Regions from separate parts of the Janthinobacterium sp. BJB446 genome, predicted to be linked through region 1. Evidence: predicted binding sites of a transcription regulator. Region 1 holds the regulator's gene; each other region holds the start of a gene.
What was found. The regulator HrcA, encoded in region 1, represses chaperone genes, less so after heat shock. The targets are predictions, from matches to a motif close to TTAGCACTCNNNNNNNNNGAGTGCTAA.
Positions count from the first base shown of each region.

Region 1 (5,941 bases):
CATCGAGCGCAGGTACAAATTTTTCATACATTCTCCAAAACGAATTAGGTTGGGTAGCGCAACGCGGACGCTGGCGCCGCATTGGAATGGCGCCTATTTTAGTCTATCTGGCAAGCTGAATGATCTTGCCTTGTATCACCCTGTAACAATTTTTCGCCGGGAAGCGCTGGCCCGGCCCCATTTCACGGAGGCGCAGCCATGCCGGCGGCGGCGATCAATGCGACAATACAGGCAGGCTGCGCACTGTGGCGTGGCATCCACCGTGAATCCCATGTCTATTGCCCCTGTAAAACCTGCCGTGCCGCCCAAGGCCATCCTGTTCGACCTCGACGATACCTTGTGGCCCATCGCGCCCGTGATTGCCGCCGCGGAAACCCTGCTGCACGACTGGCTGGCCACGCATGCGCCCAAGGTGGCGCAGCAGTTTTCCATCGAGGTGCTGCGCCAGCACCGCCTGGCCATGCTCCATGAACAACCGCATTTCCATGGCAACCTGATCGAGTTGCGCCGCGCGGGCTTGCTGGCTGCCTTCGAGGCGGCCGGCGAGGATCCTGTCCTGGTCGATGGCGCCATCGCGCAGTTCCTGGCTGCGCGCCATCGCGTCCAGCCGTATGACGACGTCTTGCCTGGCCTTGCCTGGATGGGCCAGCGCATGCTGGTCGGCTCGATTTCGAATGGCAATGCGGACCTTGAAATTATCGGCCTGGCACAGCATTTTAAAGTCTCCATCGCCGCCAGCGATTTCGGCGTGGCCAAGCCTGACGCGAGCATCTTCCTGGCCGCTTGCGCCGCGCTGGGCGTGGCGCCGCATGAGGCCGTGTATGTCGGCGACGACCTGTATTTCGACGTCACGGGAGCGCAGGGGGCGGGCATGCGCGCCGTCTGGATGAACCGCAAGGGCAGCGACGCGCATCTGGCCGCCGGTGTGCAGCCCGACGCCATCTGCGCCAACTTCGATGAATTGCTGCTGTGGCTGCAGGGGCAACTGGAAGATTGATCGCCGCCGGGCGGGCGAACGTGCATAATAGGCGCTGTTGATGCACGTTCGGCCGCTTTCGTTGCCGCTTGCTTAACAACATACTTGCTTAAATAAAACACCATGCAACTCGATACACGTGCCCAAACACTGCTGAAAGCCCTGGTCGAGCGATATATCGCCGACGGCCTGCCGGTCGGTTCGCGCGCCTTGTCGAAAATTTCCGGCCTGGACCTGTCGCCGGCCACGATCCGCAACATCATGGCCGACCTGGAAGAGCTCGGTTATGTGTCCAGCCCTCACACCTCGGCCGGACGCATCCCCACGCCGCGCGGCTACCGCATCTTTGTCGATACCTTGCTGACCGTCCGGCACCTGGACGAGCATCTGGTGGAGTCGCGCATGCGCCTGCAGACGCCGCAACCGCAAAAAACCATCGCCAACGCGGCGCAGATGCTGTCGTCGCTGTCGCAGTTTGCCGGTGTCGTGCTCACTCCGCGCCGCGAATCCGTATTCCAGCAAATCGAATTCCTGCGCCTGTCCGAAAAACGCATCCTGCTCGTCATCGTCGCCCCCGGCGGCGACGTGCAGAACCGTTTATTGCTGACGGAGGCCGACTATACGCCGGCGCAACTGGTGCAATCGGCCAATTACATCAACCAGAATTATGGCGGCCTGTCATTCGATGCCGTGCGCGTGCGCCTGCAGGGCGAATTGCGCCAGTTGCGCGACGATATGGGCAGCCTGATGCAGGCGGCCGTGGAAGCGGGCAGCGAAGCGATGGCCGACCATAGCGATGACATGGTGATTTCCGGCGAGCGCAACTTGCTCAGCGTGAGCGATCTGTCATCGAATATGCATTCGCTGCGTCAGATGTTCGACATGTTCGAGCAAAAAACGGGTTTGATGCAGCTGCTCGACGTATCGAGCAAGGCGACGGGCGTGCAGATATTCATCGGTGGCGAATCGAACCTGGTGCCGATGGATGAGATGAGCGTGGTGACGGCGCCGTATGAAGTCAACGGCAAGATCGTGGGCACGCTGGGAGTGATCGGACCGACGCGCATGGCCTACGAGCGCGTCATCCCGATTGTCGATATCACGGCCAAGTTGCTGTCAAGCGCGCTCAGCCATCATTGATCGTACTGCCTGGCGCGCCAGCCGCCCCGTGGGAGCTGCCAGCTGTGGTCAGGCGGTTTTGTGCGGGCAAGCCGTCTTGATGCAGTTGCCATAGATGGCCAAGGCGTGTTCGGCGATCTTGAAGCCGCGCTCTTCGGCTACCTTTTGCTGGCGCACTTCGATGTCTTCGTCGAAGAATTCCTCGACCCGGCCACAGTCGAGGCACACCAAGTGGTCGTGGTGGGAACCTTCGTTGAGTTCGAAAATCGCCTTGCCGGTTTCAAAATGGTTGCGGTTGAGCAAGCCTGCCTGTTCGAATTGCGTCAGGACGCGGTAGACAGTTGCCAAGCCGACATCCATATTGTCGGCCAGCAGAATCTTGTAGACGTCTTCCGCGGTCAGGTGGCGTACCGGGCTACTCTGGAAGATATCGAGTATCTTCAGCCGTGGCAGGGTGGCTTTCAGGCCGCTTGCCTTGAGATCACTAGGATTGTTACTCATGTTTGTTGCTCGTATGTGGGTCAGGTGCTTTATCATATAGCGTTTTAGCGGGGAGTGCCAAAATATGCATTTTTTGGCAGGCCGGCCACTCCTGGCGTTTTGTTCATCAAATTGAGGTCATTTATGCGCGTAACACCGGCTGTATTGCCATCTCTCTGGCACCGTATTTCATTTCGAGCACCAGTTGTGGCAGGCATGGTCTGTGTCGCGCTGGCCATGTCCGGCTGCGCCAGCCGTGGCATCCTTGGCGAAAAGCCGGCAGCTGCTCAAAAAGAAGGCAAGGAACTGGTCCCCGAACAGGGCGCACAAACGACCACCATTACGCCGCTGCAAAAATTCATGTGGTTTTTCTCGCCCTACCGTCCTGACATTCAACAAGGCAACTTTGTCTCCGAAGAGATGCTGGCCCAGTTGAAAGTGGGCATGACGCGCGACCAGGTGCGTTTCGTCCTCGGCACCTCGCTGCTGACCGATATCTTCCATGCCGACCGCTGGGATTATCCATTCCGCCTGGCCCGGGGCAGTGGCGAAACCACCAGCAGCCGCGTGGTCGTGTACTTCGGCAAAGATGGCAAGGTTGAACGTTTCGAAGGCGGCAACTTGCCGACGGAGAAAGAATACATCGACCGTATCGCCGGCCCGTCGCCGTTCGCCAAGGTCGCCAAGGCCGACGTGCCTGCCGCCGCCGTGCCATCGCCCGTGGCGCCAAGCGCCGTGCCCGTGCCGGCCGATGCCGCGCCCGCCATTCCTGTGAGTAAGCCGGAAGTGACGCCTGCGCCTGCCGCCGAGCCTGCACCTGCTGCCGAACCCACCAAATAAGTTGCTGTAAGAGAATAAAATGACTGAACTGAAAATTGCCATCGCTGGCGCCAGCGGCCGCATGGGCCATATCCTGATCGAAGCGGTCAGCAATGCGCCTGACGCCGTGCTGGCCGGCGCCCTCGACCGCGCTGGTTCGCCTTCCGTCGGCCAGGATGCGGCCGCCTTTCTCGGCAAGCCTGCCGGCGTGCTGATCGCATCCGATCTGGCCACCGGCCTGGCCGGCGCCGATTACCTGATCGACTTCACGCGTCCCGAAGGCACTTTGCAGCACCTGGCGTATTGCGCCGAGCATGGCATCAAGATGATTATCGGCACCACGGGTTTCGATGACGCTGGCAAGGCCGCGATTGCCGCCGCCGCCGAAAAGACGGCCATCATGTTCGCCCCGAACATGAGCGTGGGCGTGAATGTCACCATGAAGCTGCTGGAACTGGCCGCGAAAAGCCTGTCCGAAGGCTACGATATCGAGATCATCGAAGCACATCACCGCTTCAAGGTCGATGCGCCATCGGGCACCGCCCTGCAAATGGGTGAAGTGGTGGCCGGCGCCCTGGGCCGCGACCTGAAGGAATGCGCCGTGTACGGCCGCGAAGGCGTGACGGGCGAACGCGACCCGTCGACCATCGGCTTTGCCACCATCCGCGGCGGCGATATCGTCGGCGATCATACGGTGCTGTTTGCCGGCATCGGCGAGCGCATCGAGATCAGCCACAAGTCGAGCAGCCGCGTCACCTACGCCCACGGCGCCTTGCGCGCCGCGCGTTTCCTGGCCGACAAGCCGACCGGCCTGTTCGACATGCAGGATGTGCTGTCGCTGAAGAACTGAGGAAGACCATGGCCACTGCAATACTGAACGGCAAAGAGATTACCGACGCAGCGAGCTTTCACGCGCAATGCGTGCAAGCCTTCGGTTTCCCCGAGTTCTACGGCAACAGCATGGACGCCTGGGTTGATTGCCTCAGCTATCTGCGCGATGACGAAAACATGACGCAGTTCCGTTTGAAACCGAACGAAGTGCTCGACATTGTTGTGCAGGATGCTGAAAGCATGAAGGCGCAAGTGCCGGACTTGCTGGAAGAAATCACGTTCTGTATCGCCGGCATCAATGAGCGCTATGACGATTATGGCGAGAAGCCGGCGTTGAAGCTGGTATTGAAGTAGGTCGGATTAGCGCGCAAGCGCGTAATCCGACATACCCAACATTTACACGACCTTGCGTTCGCGCAAACCGTCGATCTGGCCGCCATCGAGGCCCAGCCACTGCTGCAGCACCTCGTCCGTATGCTGCCCCAGCAATGGCGGCGGCAAGCGGTATTGCACCGGCGAGTGGGACAGGCGCACGGGATTGGCCACCAGCGCCACCGTGCCCGCCGTCGGATGCGGCATGTCCACTTTCAAGCCACGCGCCACCACTTGCGGGTCGGCAAAGACCTGGTCGATGCGGTTGACGGGACCGCACGGCACGGCTTGCGCCTCGAAGGCGCTGATCCACTCGGCCGTCGTGCGCATGACCGTGGTCTGGCGCATCAGGGGGATCAAGATCGCCCGGTGCGCCACGCGCTGCGGGTTGGTGGCGAAGCGTTCGTCCTGCGCCCATTCCGGGTGGCCGGCGACGGCGCAAAAGCGCGAGAATTGCCCATCGTTGCCGATCGCCAGAATCATGTCGCCGTCGGCTGTTGGGAAGTCCTGGTAGGGCACGATATTCGGATGGGCATTGCCCATGCGCTGCGGCACCTTGCCGCCGCACAGGTAATTGGCCGCCTGGTTGCCCAGCGCGGCCACTTGCACGTCGAGCAAGGCCAGGTCGATATGCTGGCCCAGGCCCGAGCGTTCGCGTTCGGCCAGCGCCGCCTGCACGGCGATGGTGGCGTACAGGCCCGTCAGGATGTCCGTCTGTGCCACGCCCACTTTTTGCGGACCCGCGCCCGGCTGGCCGTCGGGCACGCCCGTGATGCTCATCAAGCCGCCCATGCCCTGGATCAGGAAGTCATAGCCGGCGCGCGCAGCGTACGGCCCATCCTGGCCAAAGCCCGTGATGGAGCAGTAGACGAGGCGCGGGTTGAGTGCCAGCAAGCTGGCCGCATCGAGGCCGTATTGCTTCAAACCATCGAGCTTGAAATTTTCCAGCAGCACGTCCGCTTCGGTCGCCAGCTGGCGCACCAGGGCTTGCCCTTCGGGCACGGCCAGGTCGATGCACAAGGAACGCTTGTTGCGGTTGGCGCACTGGAAATAGGCGGCCTCGGCGGTGTCGCGGCCATCTGCATCCTTCAGGTACGGCGGGCCCCAGGAGCGCGTGTCGTCGCCGCGGCCCGGCTGTTCAACCTTGACGACGTCGGCGCCCAGGTCGGCCAGCATTTGCCCGGCCCACGGGCCGGCCAGCACGCGCGACAGGTCCAGCACGCGCAAGCCGGTCAGCGGCGCGGGCCGCAGGGTGGAAGCCAAGGCGTCCATTAGTTGAACGCGGCTATGCCGGTGATGGCGCGGCCGATGATCAGCGCGTGCACATCGTGCGTGCCTTCATAG
Region 1 covers NZ_PDZK01000002.1:685,124-691,064, reverse strand. Annotated here, with positions in the region: gene CSQ92_RS18800 (hypothetical protein) at 1-27, opposite strand, end outside; gene CSQ92_RS18795 (HAD family hydrolase) at 272-997, shown strand; gene hrcA (heat-inducible transcriptional repressor HrcA) at 1,100-2,116, shown strand; gene fur (ferric iron uptake transcriptional regulator) at 2,165-2,596, opposite strand; gene CSQ92_RS18780 (outer membrane protein assembly factor BamE) at 2,792-3,415, shown strand; gene dapB (4-hydroxy-tetrahydrodipicolinate reductase) at 3,435-4,244, shown strand; gene CSQ92_RS18770 (barstar family protein) at 4,253-4,579, shown strand; gene CSQ92_RS18765 (CaiB/BaiF CoA transferase family protein) at 4,622-5,869, opposite strand; gene CSQ92_RS18760 (acyl-CoA dehydrogenase) at 5,869-5,941, opposite strand, start outside.

Region 2 (5,941 bases), on a different contig from region 1:
CGAAGCCCACGACAAACTGGAAAAGCTGTCGCTGACGGATGGCTTGACGGGCATCGCCAACCGGCGCTGCTTCGACCAGACCCTGCAGCTGGAGTGGCAGCGCGCCGCGCGCAACAATCAACCGCTGGCGCTGCTGATCATCGATATCGACTTCTTCAAAAGCCTCAACGATACCTTCGGCCACCCGTATGGCGACGCCTGCCTGCAGCAGATCGCGGCCGCCCTGCATTCCGCGCTGCCGCGCGCCAGCGACCTGGCGGCCCGCTTCGGCGGAGAGGAGTTTGCCGCCATCCTGCCCGCCACCGATGGCGCGGGTGCACTGGCCGTGGCGCACAAGATGCAGGAAGCGATCGCCGCGGCCGCCATCGTCCACGCACCGTCGCGCGGCGGCCTGGTGACGGCCAGCATCGGCCTCGCGCTGAATGACGCAGGACAGACGCCGGAACAATTGCTCGCCGCCGCCGACCAGGCCCTGTACCGGGCCAAGCAGAATGGCCGCAACCGGGTCGAAGGCTAGCCTGTCAGCTTGCCGGTAATGACTTTCCATTGCGCCGGCGTCACGGGCGTGATCGACAGACGGCTGCCTTTCTTGAGCAGCAGCATGTCTTCCAGTTCCGGCATCTGGCGCATCTCGGACAGGGGCAGCAGCGCCGTCTTCTTGACGCCGCGCACGTCGACGCTGATCCAGCGCGGCTGCTCTTGCGTGGCCTTGGCATCGAAATATTTGCCGCCCTCTTCAAACTGGCTGTGATCGGGATACGCGCCGCTGGCCACTTCGGCCACGCCCGCCACGCCCGGCTGCGGGCAGCTCGAGTGATAGAACAGCACGCCATCGCCCGGTTGCATGCCATCGCGCATGAAGTTGCGCGCCTGGTAGTTGCGCACGCCGAACCACGGCATGGTGTGTTTGGGCGCCGCCATCAGGTCGTCGATGCTCACTTCATCGGGTTCGGATTTCATCAGCCAATATTGTTTCATATTCACTCCCTATCAAAAGCAACAGGCGTAAAAAAACGGTTGCGCATCGATGCTGCAACCGTTTTCTTGGTACTGCGAATTGGGCCCCGCCTGTGCCGCTATGCCGGCATCCCGAACCAAACGGTTCAAGGTGGTCACGTTAGTTCAATTTCGGGTTCGTCGAACGAGCGACGCTCACTCCCATCAAACAAAATTCGCAACCGATGCGCATAAATGGTTCAAGGAATATATGGCAATCGCGAACACCGCAGGGTAGACCCAAGTTTACTCCTTTGATCGCGCATCGCAAAGACAAATCGTACCGTATCCACTTAAAAACCAATTAATAACACCGAATAAAACCGTAGCGAGCGGCGATGAATTGTGGCTAAGAAGCGCAGCTGTGCTAGAGCACAGCGAGCATCGCAGGCCGCAATGCGCGACGCGCAGCAGGTTTGATTCGATGTTTAAAAAAGGTTTTCCTGGGGCGTCAGGGCACTATCCAGGACTGTGTGCATGGCCGAGATTTTCTGCTTCACTTCCAGTATCGTCAATTCCGACAGCGGACCTTGCGGCGACTTCACGGAGAGGAATTCCGCGGCCACGCCCAGGGCGGCCAGCACGGCGATGCGGTCGTTGCCCTTGACCTTGCCCGCGTCGCGGATGGCTTTCATTTTGCTATCGAGATAGATCGCCGCTTCGCGCAGCGCGCGCTCTTCGCCGTCGCGGCACACCATGCTGTAGGACTGGCCCATGATATTGACATCGACACGCGGCATTACGCTTCCTTCTCGTTCTCGGCACTATAGGCGCCCGCTTCCGAAGCGGCTTGCTCCAGGCCGGCTTGCACCAGTTCGGGAATTTTTTCCAGCAAAGCTTCCACCCGCTCCTGCGCCTCGCGCATGCGCTGCACATACAGGGCGTTCTCGGCGGCCAGCGCGGCATTGTCCTTGCGCAGTTGCGCGTTTTCACGGCGCAGCGCATGGGTCATTTCGGCCAGCAGGCCTATTTTGTCGGATAATTCGTTGAATTCGGAAATCATCCCGCCACTATAGGGCGGACGCTCCATGGGCGTCAATCGAATCACGCCGCTGTCACACATATTTACATCAATGCAGGGCAGTTGGCGGACAATACACGCTTTTTCCGGCGCTTTTCGCCAAGTGCGCGCATCTGCCGACGCCGCGATGGCAGCGTTTTACTCGTCGACGTAATCGGGTTCGATATCGAGTCCGCCATAGCGGTTTTCGCAAGAGCGGCGCGTCAGCGTCTGTTGTCCGCCCTTGCCGTCAAGAACCATCGTCAAGTCGCGGCAAGTACTGCGATAACTGCCAGGCTTGGCGTCCGTCCCCGAGGGCGTCAGGCGCACTGCCAGCGGCACCGCATTGCCCAGGCCCTTGTTGCTCCACTGGCGCGTCTTGCCATCCTCTTCATCTTTCAAGGTGCGCACGGCGGCCGTCAGCAGCGCTTTCTGTTCCCTGGCATTGAGCTTGGCGATGGTGACGTCGGACAGAAATGGCGGATACACGACGGGCGCCGGGTCCTTGCCCTGCACATCCCAGCGTCCGCTGTTCTGCGAACAGGTGCGGCGGCTCAGGTCCTGCGACTTGTCGCCCGCGGTGACGACGAATTTCAGGTCGCGGCACACGTGCGCCTTCAAGCTGTGTTCCGTCATGCCGGAGTTGCTGAAGTTATATGTAACTTTCACCAGCACGCCATTGTCGGCGCCGTTGTCCCACACATGGGCTTCCTGGTCGTCGTCGTCCTTGTTCAAATCGTTGAACAAGTCATTGAGCAACATTTCCTTTTCCAGCGGCGTCAGGGCCGCCACGGTGATCTCGTCGACGATGGTGGGCGTTTGCGCCGCGGCATTGCCCAGGCAGGCGAGACCGACGAGAGTAGCGCCCAACAGGCGCAGGGCGGGATGGGAAATCGGGAATGGCATGGCGTGCTTTCTGGTGCGAGTGGTGATATTGATATGCAATTGCAATCATCTTATCAAATTTCATAGTCAAACTCTGTTTCCTATGCGTACAGGAACGCCCCCTCTCCGAACGGCATGCTAGAGTCGCGCCTGTTGCTGACGCCCGGGAACGAGGCTTGTGCTGGCGCAAACCCTGTGTAGATGCAGGCTCTGCTCAGCATCTATCTATATGTTCCCCTTGAATAAGCCCCCTACCGTCCCTATAATTAGCACTCGTTAGTAGAGAGTGCTAACAAACTCTTTCGTAGCAATCCTCAGGACTGATGGTGCTTGCCAGGCCACTGCAGGGAACGCTACGCGGCGGGCGACGCCGCGATGCACCACTGCCGGATACAGGCAAGGACAGGATGACATGGGGTTTGCTTGACCGTTGCGGGCTGCTTTCAACGGCGGTCACTGAAAGCACGTCTGGCGCTGTGCCAGGCATGTATTCATTTAGCAACACCTATCCATTGAACTTTAAGGAGTTTTGTATGAATCTGCGCCCATTGAACGATCGCGTCATCGTCAAACGCCTCGACCAGGAAACCAAGACTGCGTCCGGCCTCATCATTCCTGATGCAGCTGCTGAAAAACCGGATCAAGGCGAAGTCCTTGCCGTAGGCAATGGCAAGATTCTCGACGACGGCAAAGTGCGTCCTCTGGATGTCAAAGTGGGCGACCGCGTCCTGTTCGGCAAGTACGCCGGCCAAACCGTCAAAGTTGACGGCGATGAGCTGCTGGTCATGCGCGAAGAAGACATCATGGCGATCGTCGTCAAGTAATTGTTTCCACGTTGTAGACAGATACATCCCGAAACTCAGGAGAATTGAACATGGCAGCTAAAGAAGTAGTATTCGGCGACGCAGCGCGCGCCAAGATGGTCGAAGGCGTCAACATCCTCGCCAACGCAGTCAAAGTAACGCTGGGCCCGAAAGGCCGCAACGTGGTCCTGGAGCGCTCGTTCGGCGCCCCTACCGTCACCAAGGATGGTGTCTCGGTAGCGAAAGAAGTTGAACTCAAAGACAAGCTCATGAACATGGGCGCGCAAATGGTCAAGGAAGTTGCTTCCCGCACCAGCGACAACGCCGGCGACGGCACCACCACCGCAACCGTGCTGGCACAAGCCATCGTGCGCGAAGGCATGAAGTTCGTTGCCGCCGGCATGAACCCGATGGACCTGAAGCGCGGTATCGACAAGGCAGTTGCTGCCACCGTCGAAGAACTGGCGAAAATCGCCCGTCCTTGCACCACGACCAAGGAAATCGCCCAGGTTGGCGCGATCTCGGCAAACTCGGACTACTCGATCGGCGAGCGTATCGCTGAAGCGATGGAAAAAGTCGGCAAGGAAGGCGTCATCACCGTTGAAGACGGCAAGTCGCTGAACGACGAGCTGGACATCGTTGAAGGCATGCAGTTCGACCGCGGCTACCTGTCGCCATACTTCATCAACAACCCGGAGAAACAAGTTGCCGTACTGGACAGCCCATTCGTCCTGCTGTGCGACAAGAAAATCTCGAACATCCGCGACCTGCTGCCGGTACTGGAACAAGTCGCAAAAGCTGGCCGTCCACTGCTGATCATCGCAGAAGACATCGAAGGCGAAGCGCTGGCTACCCTGGTTGTGAACAACATCCGCGGCATCCTGAAAACTTGCGCAGTGAAAGCACCTGGCTTCGGCGACCGCCGCAAAGCCATGCTGGAAGACATCGCTGTCCTGACCGGCGGCCAAGTGATCGCTGAAGAAGTCGGCCTGACCCTGGAAAAAGTGACCCTGGCCGAACTGGGCCAAGCGAAACGCATCGAAGTGGGCAAGGAAAACACCATCGTTATCGATGGCGCCGGCGAAGCAGCTTCGATCGAAGCACGCGTGAAACAAGTGCGTGTACAGATCGAAGAAGCGACCTCGGACTACGACCGTGAAAAACTGCAAGAGCGCGTCGCCAAACTGGCTGGCGGCGTTGCCGTGATCAAGGTTGGCGCAGCCACCGAAGTCGAAATGAAAGAGAAAAAAGCCCGCGTTGAAGATGCACTGCACGCGACCCGCGCTGCCGTGGAAGAAGGCATCGTGCCAGGCGGCGGCGTAGCCCTGCTGCGCGCACGCGCCAACATCACGGTCAAGGGCGACAATCCTGATCAAGATGCTGGTATCAAGATCGTCCTGCGCGCAATGGAAGAGCCACTGCGCATGATCGTGCAAAACGCTGGCGAAGAAGCTTCGGTCGTCGTGGCAGCCGTACTGGCTGGCTCGGGCAACTACGGCTACAACGCTGCCAACGGCACGTATGGCGACATGGTGGAAATGGGCGTCCTGGACCCAGCCAAAGTGACCCGTTCGGCGCTGCAAAACGCCGCTTCGATCGCTTCGCTGATGCTGACGACCGACTGCATGGTCTGCGAAATCGCTGACGACAAGGCAGGCGGCGGCATGGGCGGCGGCATGGGTGGTATGGGCGGCATGGGCGGCATGGACGGCATGATGTAATGTCCGGCGGCTGAACGCGCAGGCGACGGCGCGCTCAGCCGCACACGCAGGGACAGGGCTGGCAGACCAAAAGCTGCCAGCGCCTCCCGGCGGCCCCGAAAGCCACCTTCTACGGAAGGTGGCTTTTTTTCGCCTGTTGATTTTGCAAGCCCGTTGGCAAGCCCGGCGATTGCCGGCCTGTGCATTTTGCTTTAGCATGGCCGCCATCGTCCCTCTTTCTCACGCTCACCATCATGTCGCCACGCGCCTCTTCTTCCAAAACCACCATCATCGCCGGCATCCTGGCCGGCTTGCTGGCCGCCGGGCTCGGTGCTTTCTACCTGCATCAGCAGTCCGCGCCGCAGGCAGACAATGCCCCGACCGCGAGCAGCCAGACGGCGGTGCCGGAGCAGAACGCGCGCGCCGTCGATGCGCTGATGGCTTTGCCGGAAATCAAGGCATGGTCGGCGCATATCGAAAAGGCGTCCGGCGGCCGCGCGCACGGCGCCGTGATGGAAACGTCGCCCGAGACGCGCCTCATCGATGGCGTCGCTTGC
Region 2 covers NZ_PDZK01000001.1:3,512,242-3,518,182, forward strand. Annotated here, with positions in the region: gene CSQ92_RS15540 (GGDEF domain-containing protein) at 1-517, shown strand, start outside; gene CSQ92_RS15545 (EVE domain-containing protein) at 514-978, opposite strand; RNA gene ssrS (6S RNA) at 1,058-1,235, opposite strand; gene CSQ92_RS15555 (cell division protein ZapA) at 1,425-1,736, opposite strand; gene CSQ92_RS15560 (DUF904 domain-containing protein) at 1,736-2,026, opposite strand; gene CSQ92_RS15565 (hypothetical protein) at 2,156-2,902, opposite strand; gene groES (co-chaperone GroES) at 3,415-3,705, shown strand; gene groL (chaperonin GroEL) at 3,756-5,405, shown strand; gene CSQ92_RS15580 (hypothetical protein) at 5,639-5,941, shown strand, end outside.
Region 2: a site for HrcA is predicted at 3,148-3,174, ahead of groES (co-chaperone GroES). Genes of this name have one in related genera too.

Region 3 (5,941 bases), on a different contig from region 1:
CCAGGCACTGGCCCTGCAAACCCACTGAACCGGCTGAAAAGCGCGGCAACTGCGGCGATCTCCGTGGATAGCGGCGCAATGTTGCCAATCGAACAGTAAAGCATGAAGGGCCGGGCGCGCTCTGGTAGAATAGCCCGTAACACAGTGTCCGGCGCCGCCGGGCCTTAGGTCAGCACCCGCCACCACACATCCATGTTTAGTTTCTTCAAGAAAAAACCCATCGCTTCCGAGGCTGCACCAGCCGAGCCTCTCGTCCTTCCCGCCGCCACGCCGCCTGCCCCGCAGCCTGCCGCTACGCCCCTGAGCGGTGCGCCGGCCGAGCTCGTACCCGTGATCGTGGCCGCCGAACCCGAGAAAAAATCGTGGATGACGCGCCTCAAGGCAGGCCTGTCGAAAACCTCGAACACCCTGTCCGTGCTGTTTGTCGGCGCGAAGATCGACGACGCCCTGTACGAAGAGCTGGAAGCGGCGCTGCTGATGTCCGACGCCGGCATCGACGCCACGGAATTCCTGCTGACGGAACTGAAGAAGAGGGTCAAGGAAGACAAGCTGCTCGACGCGGCCGCCGTCAAGGCCGCCCTGAAAGTGCTGCTGATCGACCTGCTCTCGCCGCTGGAAAAGCGCTTCGAGCTGGGCCGCCACAAGCCGCTGGTGATGATGATTTCCGGCGTGAATGGCGCCGGCAAGACCACCACCATCGGCAAGCTGGCCAAGCACATGCAGTCGAATAACCAGTCCGTGCTGCTGGCCGCGGGCGACACCTTCCGTGCCGCCGCGCGCGAGCAGCTGATGGTCTGGGGCGAGCGCAACAACGTCACCGTGATTTCGCAGGAATCGGGCGACCCGGCCGCCGTGGCTTACGACTCCGTGCAATCGGCAAAAGCGCGCGGCATCGACGTGGTGATGGTTGACACGGCAGGCCGCTTGCCGACGCAGTTGCACCTGATGGAAGAATTGAAGAAAATCAAGCGCGTGATCGGCAAGGGCATGGATGGCGCACCGCATGAAACCTTGCTCGTCATCGACGGCAACACGGGCCAGAACGCCCTCACGCAAGTGAAGGCCTTCGACGATGCCCTGCAGTTGAGCGGCCTGGTGATCACCAAGCTGGACGGCACCGCCAAGGGCGGCGTGCTGGCGGCAATTGCCCGCGTACGCCCCGTGCCCGTGTATTTCATCGGCATCGGTGAGAAAATTGAAGACTTGCAGCCTTTCGTGGCTGCCGAATTTGTCGAAGCGCTGCTCGGATAAGCCCATACATGATTGAATTTCAGCACGTCTCCAAGCAATACTCCCCCGATGCCGTGGCGCTCAGCGACATTTCGCTCAGTATTGCCAAGGGCGAGCTGGTGTTCCTGGCTGGCCCGTCCGGCGCCGGCAAATCCACCTTGCTGAAAATGATCGCCGCCATGGAACGCCCCACGTCGGGCAAGCTGATCGTCAATGGCCAGGACATGGCGAAGATCAAGCCGGCCGGCGTGCCGTTTTTGCGCCGTAACATGGGCTTGATCTTCCAGCAGCAAAAATTGCTCAACGACCGCTCCATCCTGGCCAACGTCATGCTGCCGCTGCTCGTCGTCGGCGCCCACAAGGCGGCCGCCGAACAGCGCGCGCGCGCCGCGCTCGACAAGGTGGGACTGCTGGACCGCGCCATGGCGCGACCGCTGTCGCTGTCGGGCGGGGAACAGCAGCGCGTGTCGATCGCGCGCGCCATCGTCAACCGGCCGCAGATCATCCTGGCCGACGAACCGACGGCCAACCTGGACCGCGCCAGCGCCAACAAGGTGCTCGACGCCCTGAAAGCATTCCACTCCGTGGGCGTGACCTGCCTCATTTCCAGCCATGACGAACAGATGCTCGACGCCGCCGCCCGCGTGATCCACCTGAAAAACGGCCAGCTGGTCGCCATCGACAAGGCCACGCAGGCGCCCGTCTTCGCGCCGCCCGATCCCGATTTTGCGCCCTCTCCCGACCAGGACGACGCGCAGGGAGAGCAGGCATGAGAGGCTGGTTCCGTCAACACCGCTTCGCCCTCGGTTCGGCACTGATTCACTTGCGCAAGTCGCCGGGCGGCTTTCTATTGAACGTGCTCGTCGTCGCCATCGCCCTGTCGCTGCCGTTCGCCGGCTTGACCATGCTCGACAATGTCCGCCCCATGTCGGAACAGATGTCGGTCGACCCGGAAATCAGCGTCTTCCTGAAGATCGACACGCCGCGCGAGCAAGCCGTGGCCCTGGCGAGCGCCATGCGCAAGATCGTGGGCCCGCAAAAGGCAAAGATCGTCTTCATCCCGCGCGAACAGGCGCTGGACTCGCTGAAAAACAAGAGCGGCCTGGCCGATGTGCTCAGCACCCTGGGCGACAATCCCCTGCCCGACAGCTATGTGCTGAAACTCGATGCCTTCAGCAGCGCCAGCGAAGCGCAGGATGTCGATGCGGTGGCGGAACAGTTGCGCCAGCTGCCATTCGTGGAATCGGCGCAAGTCGATTCGGCCTGGGTCAAGCGCCTGGCGGCCCTGCTGGGCGTGCTGCGCCTGGTGCTGCTGCTGCTGGCGATCACGCTGGGCGTGGCGGTGATCGCCGTGGTCTTCAACACCATCCGCCTGCAGGTGATGCAGCAGCGCGATGAAATCAGCATCTCGAAATTGATCGGTGCCACCGATACCTTCATCCACCGTCCCTTCTATTACACGGGCGCCCTGCTGGGCCTGTGCGCCGGTGCGCTGGCCCTGGGCGCCGTGGCGCTGGCCTTGCAGCCGCTGAATACCGCGATTGCCGAGTTTGCCCGCCTGTATGCGTCCGAATTCCAGCTGGTGCCGCTGGCGCCGCTGCCGATGGCCGGCTTGCTGGCCCTCAGCGCCGGCCTGGGTCTGATCGGCGCCTTCCTCTGCGTGCAGCGCCACCTGGCGCGCCTGAACTGACCTTCCTTTCCATGGCGGCGCTCCCGCGCCGCCATGCGTCTCGCCATCTCCATATTGCTGTTATATTGACATTAAGCAAGTATTCTTAAGGCTCGCTTCAGCCAGAGGCCGTAGACTGGCCATGTTGTCGTAAAGCGGCCTGCAGCGCTGTTCAGATCGCTTTTTAAAGATGTATATCAAGCATTCATTCGCTATAGCATTTAGGCTATCAGGTCGATTAAATGTGCTGATTGGCACTCTCAAGCAGAGAGTGCTAATATAGGGACATACCAACAGCAGAACCGCCATGGACGCCAGATCAAGATGGTGCCGCGATCTGCAAAGTGCAAGACCGAATACGCAAAAACGAAGATACGAGCTGCCACGTCGCGTGACGTGGCCAACTGGAACAAAGCAAGACTACGAGGGAGAAAACATGACTATGATGTCCGCAACGTCCGCATTGGTTCCGACCAAAAGTAATGCGCTGGGCCTCGGGTTCACTGGCAATCTGGGCAATATCGACGCCTATATTTCGGCCGTGAACCGCCTGCCCATGTTGACCCATGACGAAGAAATTTCGCTGGCGACACGCCTGCGTGAAAAAAATGACCTGGCCGCCGCGCAAGAACTGGTGCTGTCGCACCTGCGCCTGGTGGTCTCGATTGCCCGCGGCTACCTGGGCTATGGCTTGCCGCACGCCGACCTGATTCAGGAAGGCAATATCGGCTTGATGAAAGCCGTGAAGCGTTTCGATCCGGACCAGGGCGTGCGCCTGGTGTCGTACGCCATGCACTGGGTGAAAGCCGAGATGCACGAGTACATCCTGAAAAACTGGCGCCTGGTCAAGGTCGCGACGACGAAGGCGCAGCGCAAGCTGTTCTTCAACCTGCGCAGCCACAAGACGGGCCTGGACGCGATGACGCCAAAGCAGATCGATGCGCTGGCCAAGCTGCTCGACGTGAAGCGCGAAGAAGTGATCGAGATGGAAACCCGCTTGAGCGGCCGCGACATCGCGCTGGAATCGCCGACCGACGATGAGGACGACAAGTTTTCGCCGATCGCCTATCTGTCGTCGGAGCAAAGCGAGCCGACCAAGGTACTGGAAGCGGAACAAGTGACGCGTCTGCAATCGGAAGGCCTGGAAACGGCACTGTCGAAGCTGGACGCCCGTTCGCGCCGCATCATCGAAGCGCGCTGGCTGGCCAACGACGACGGCTCCGGCGCCACCCTGCACGCGCTGGCAGAAGAGTTCGGCGTATCGGCCGAACGCATCCGCCAGATCGAAGTGGCGGCGCTGAAAAAAATGAAGGGCGCCCTGGCCGCCTACGTGTAATCGCAAGCAATGCCGCAATGCAAAAGGCGCCGCAAGGCGCCTTTTAGTTTTACAACTTGATATTTATCAACAGATGAACATTGTCAGCCCTTACGCTGCAGCCAAGCCCTTGGTGATCAGCTCGGCGACCAATTCATTCAGATCCGCGCCGCGTTCCTTGGCCAGGGTCTGCAATTGCAAGACCAGATCGCTGTTCAGCTTGACGGCGAATGGCACCAGGCCCAGGGCCTGATCGCGCTTGCGCTGCTCGCGGCGGTCGATGACCACCGCTTCCTTACCGAATGCACCGGCGCCGGGAACATTCATCTTTCCCATCAGTTTCTTGGCATCGCTTTTGGCCAGGTCGGTTTTTTTCATGGTTGTTTCCTGATTTTCAAAACAGCCATTCTACGCAGTAATCGGCGCGCCGCGTGGCTGGCGCATCAATTCACCGGCAGCACGCCAATAGTGCGCCGTAAAAATATCATTTTGTTACTATCATTTTCATCCCACGCGTGAACAAGCACGCCGGGGACGCTCCACCTGAAAGGAAAAACATGCATTATCTGACCCGCTCTTACCGCACCGTGTTGCTTCCCCTGTTCTTCGCCTGCCTGGCCGTGCTGGCTGGCTGCGGCGCGGCCGGCAGCGCCGGCGACGCGGAAAACACGCCGCGCAGCGTCACCCACGTGCTCTCGCCGGGCGAACAGGTGGCCATCACGGCCACCGACACCCTGAAACTCGAACGTGTCAACGACAGTCGCTGCCGCAAGGGCGCCGTGTGCGTGTGGAAAGGCTACGTCAGCTACAGTTTCAGTTTGCTCAACAGCGCAGGCGCCACGGACATCGTCTTGTCCGACTCCATGCCCGGCGCCGCCAGTTCCGTCACCGTCAACCACCTGACGTTTACCCTGCTCGATGTCGATCCGGCCACGCCGCCCGCCCTGAATGCGGCCGAGCCCACGTACCGGGTCAAAGTGAAAATCACGCAGGGCGCACTGCCACGCTAAACGCTGTGACGCCGCCGGCTGTCGGCCGGCGCCTGCTGCCGGTCCAGCATGCCGTAATCGCGTACGACGGCGGCAATGCGCAGCCGGTAGTCGTCAAACACGCCCTGCCGGCCGGCTGTTTGCGCCGCGCGGTGCGCTTCCAGCTGCCGCCATTGCGCCAGCGCAGCCTCGTCGCGAAAGAAGGATAGCGACAGCAATTTGCCTGGCTCGCTCAGGCTGCTGAAGCGCTCGATGGAAATGAAACCGTCCACTTCATCGAGCAAGGGACGCAGCGCGGCGGCCAGGTCCAGATACTGCTGGCGCCCTTCCACGCTGGGCCAGACTTCGAAAATCACGGCAATCATTTCATTTCTCCCAGGCTAAAAACAGGAATGCGCGCGTTCAGCGACGGCAGATAACGCCACGCCAGCGGCATGCGGTCCAGCCCGTCGGCCCACGCCTGCAGGCAAGCCGTGGCTATGGCCTGCGCGATGGACTGGCCCGGACAAATGTGGCGGCCATGGCCAAAGCCGCACTCCGCATGGCCGGCGCTGGCCAGCACGACGACGATCATCTGCCCGGCCGGCACGCGCACGCCATCGAATTCCACGTCTTGCGCCGTGTAGCGGCGCGTGTTGTGGATGGAGGGGTCATGCCGGCTGACCTCGCGCAGCAGGGCTGGCCACAGCCGGGGGGCGGCACGCACTTGCGTGGACCACTGCGGTTGCGTGCGCAAGG
Region 3 covers NZ_PDZK01000005.1:65,504-71,444, forward strand. Annotated here, with positions in the region: gene CSQ92_RS24355 (MerR family transcriptional regulator) at 1-28, shown strand, start outside; gene ftsY (signal recognition particle-docking protein FtsY) at 193-1,251, shown strand; gene CSQ92_RS24365 (cell division ATP-binding protein FtsE) at 1,260-2,003, shown strand; gene ftsX (permease-like cell division protein FtsX) at 2,000-2,920, shown strand; gene rpoH (RNA polymerase sigma factor RpoH) at 3,342-4,235, shown strand; gene CSQ92_RS24380 (hypothetical protein) at 4,326-4,592, opposite strand; gene CSQ92_RS24385 (hypothetical protein) at 4,772-5,224, shown strand; gene CSQ92_RS24390 (antibiotic biosynthesis monooxygenase family protein) at 5,221-5,568, opposite strand; gene CSQ92_RS24395 (cytochrome P450) at 5,565-5,941, opposite strand, start outside.
Region 3: a site for HrcA is predicted at 3,151-3,177, ahead of rpoH (RNA polymerase sigma factor RpoH). Genes of this name have one in related genera too.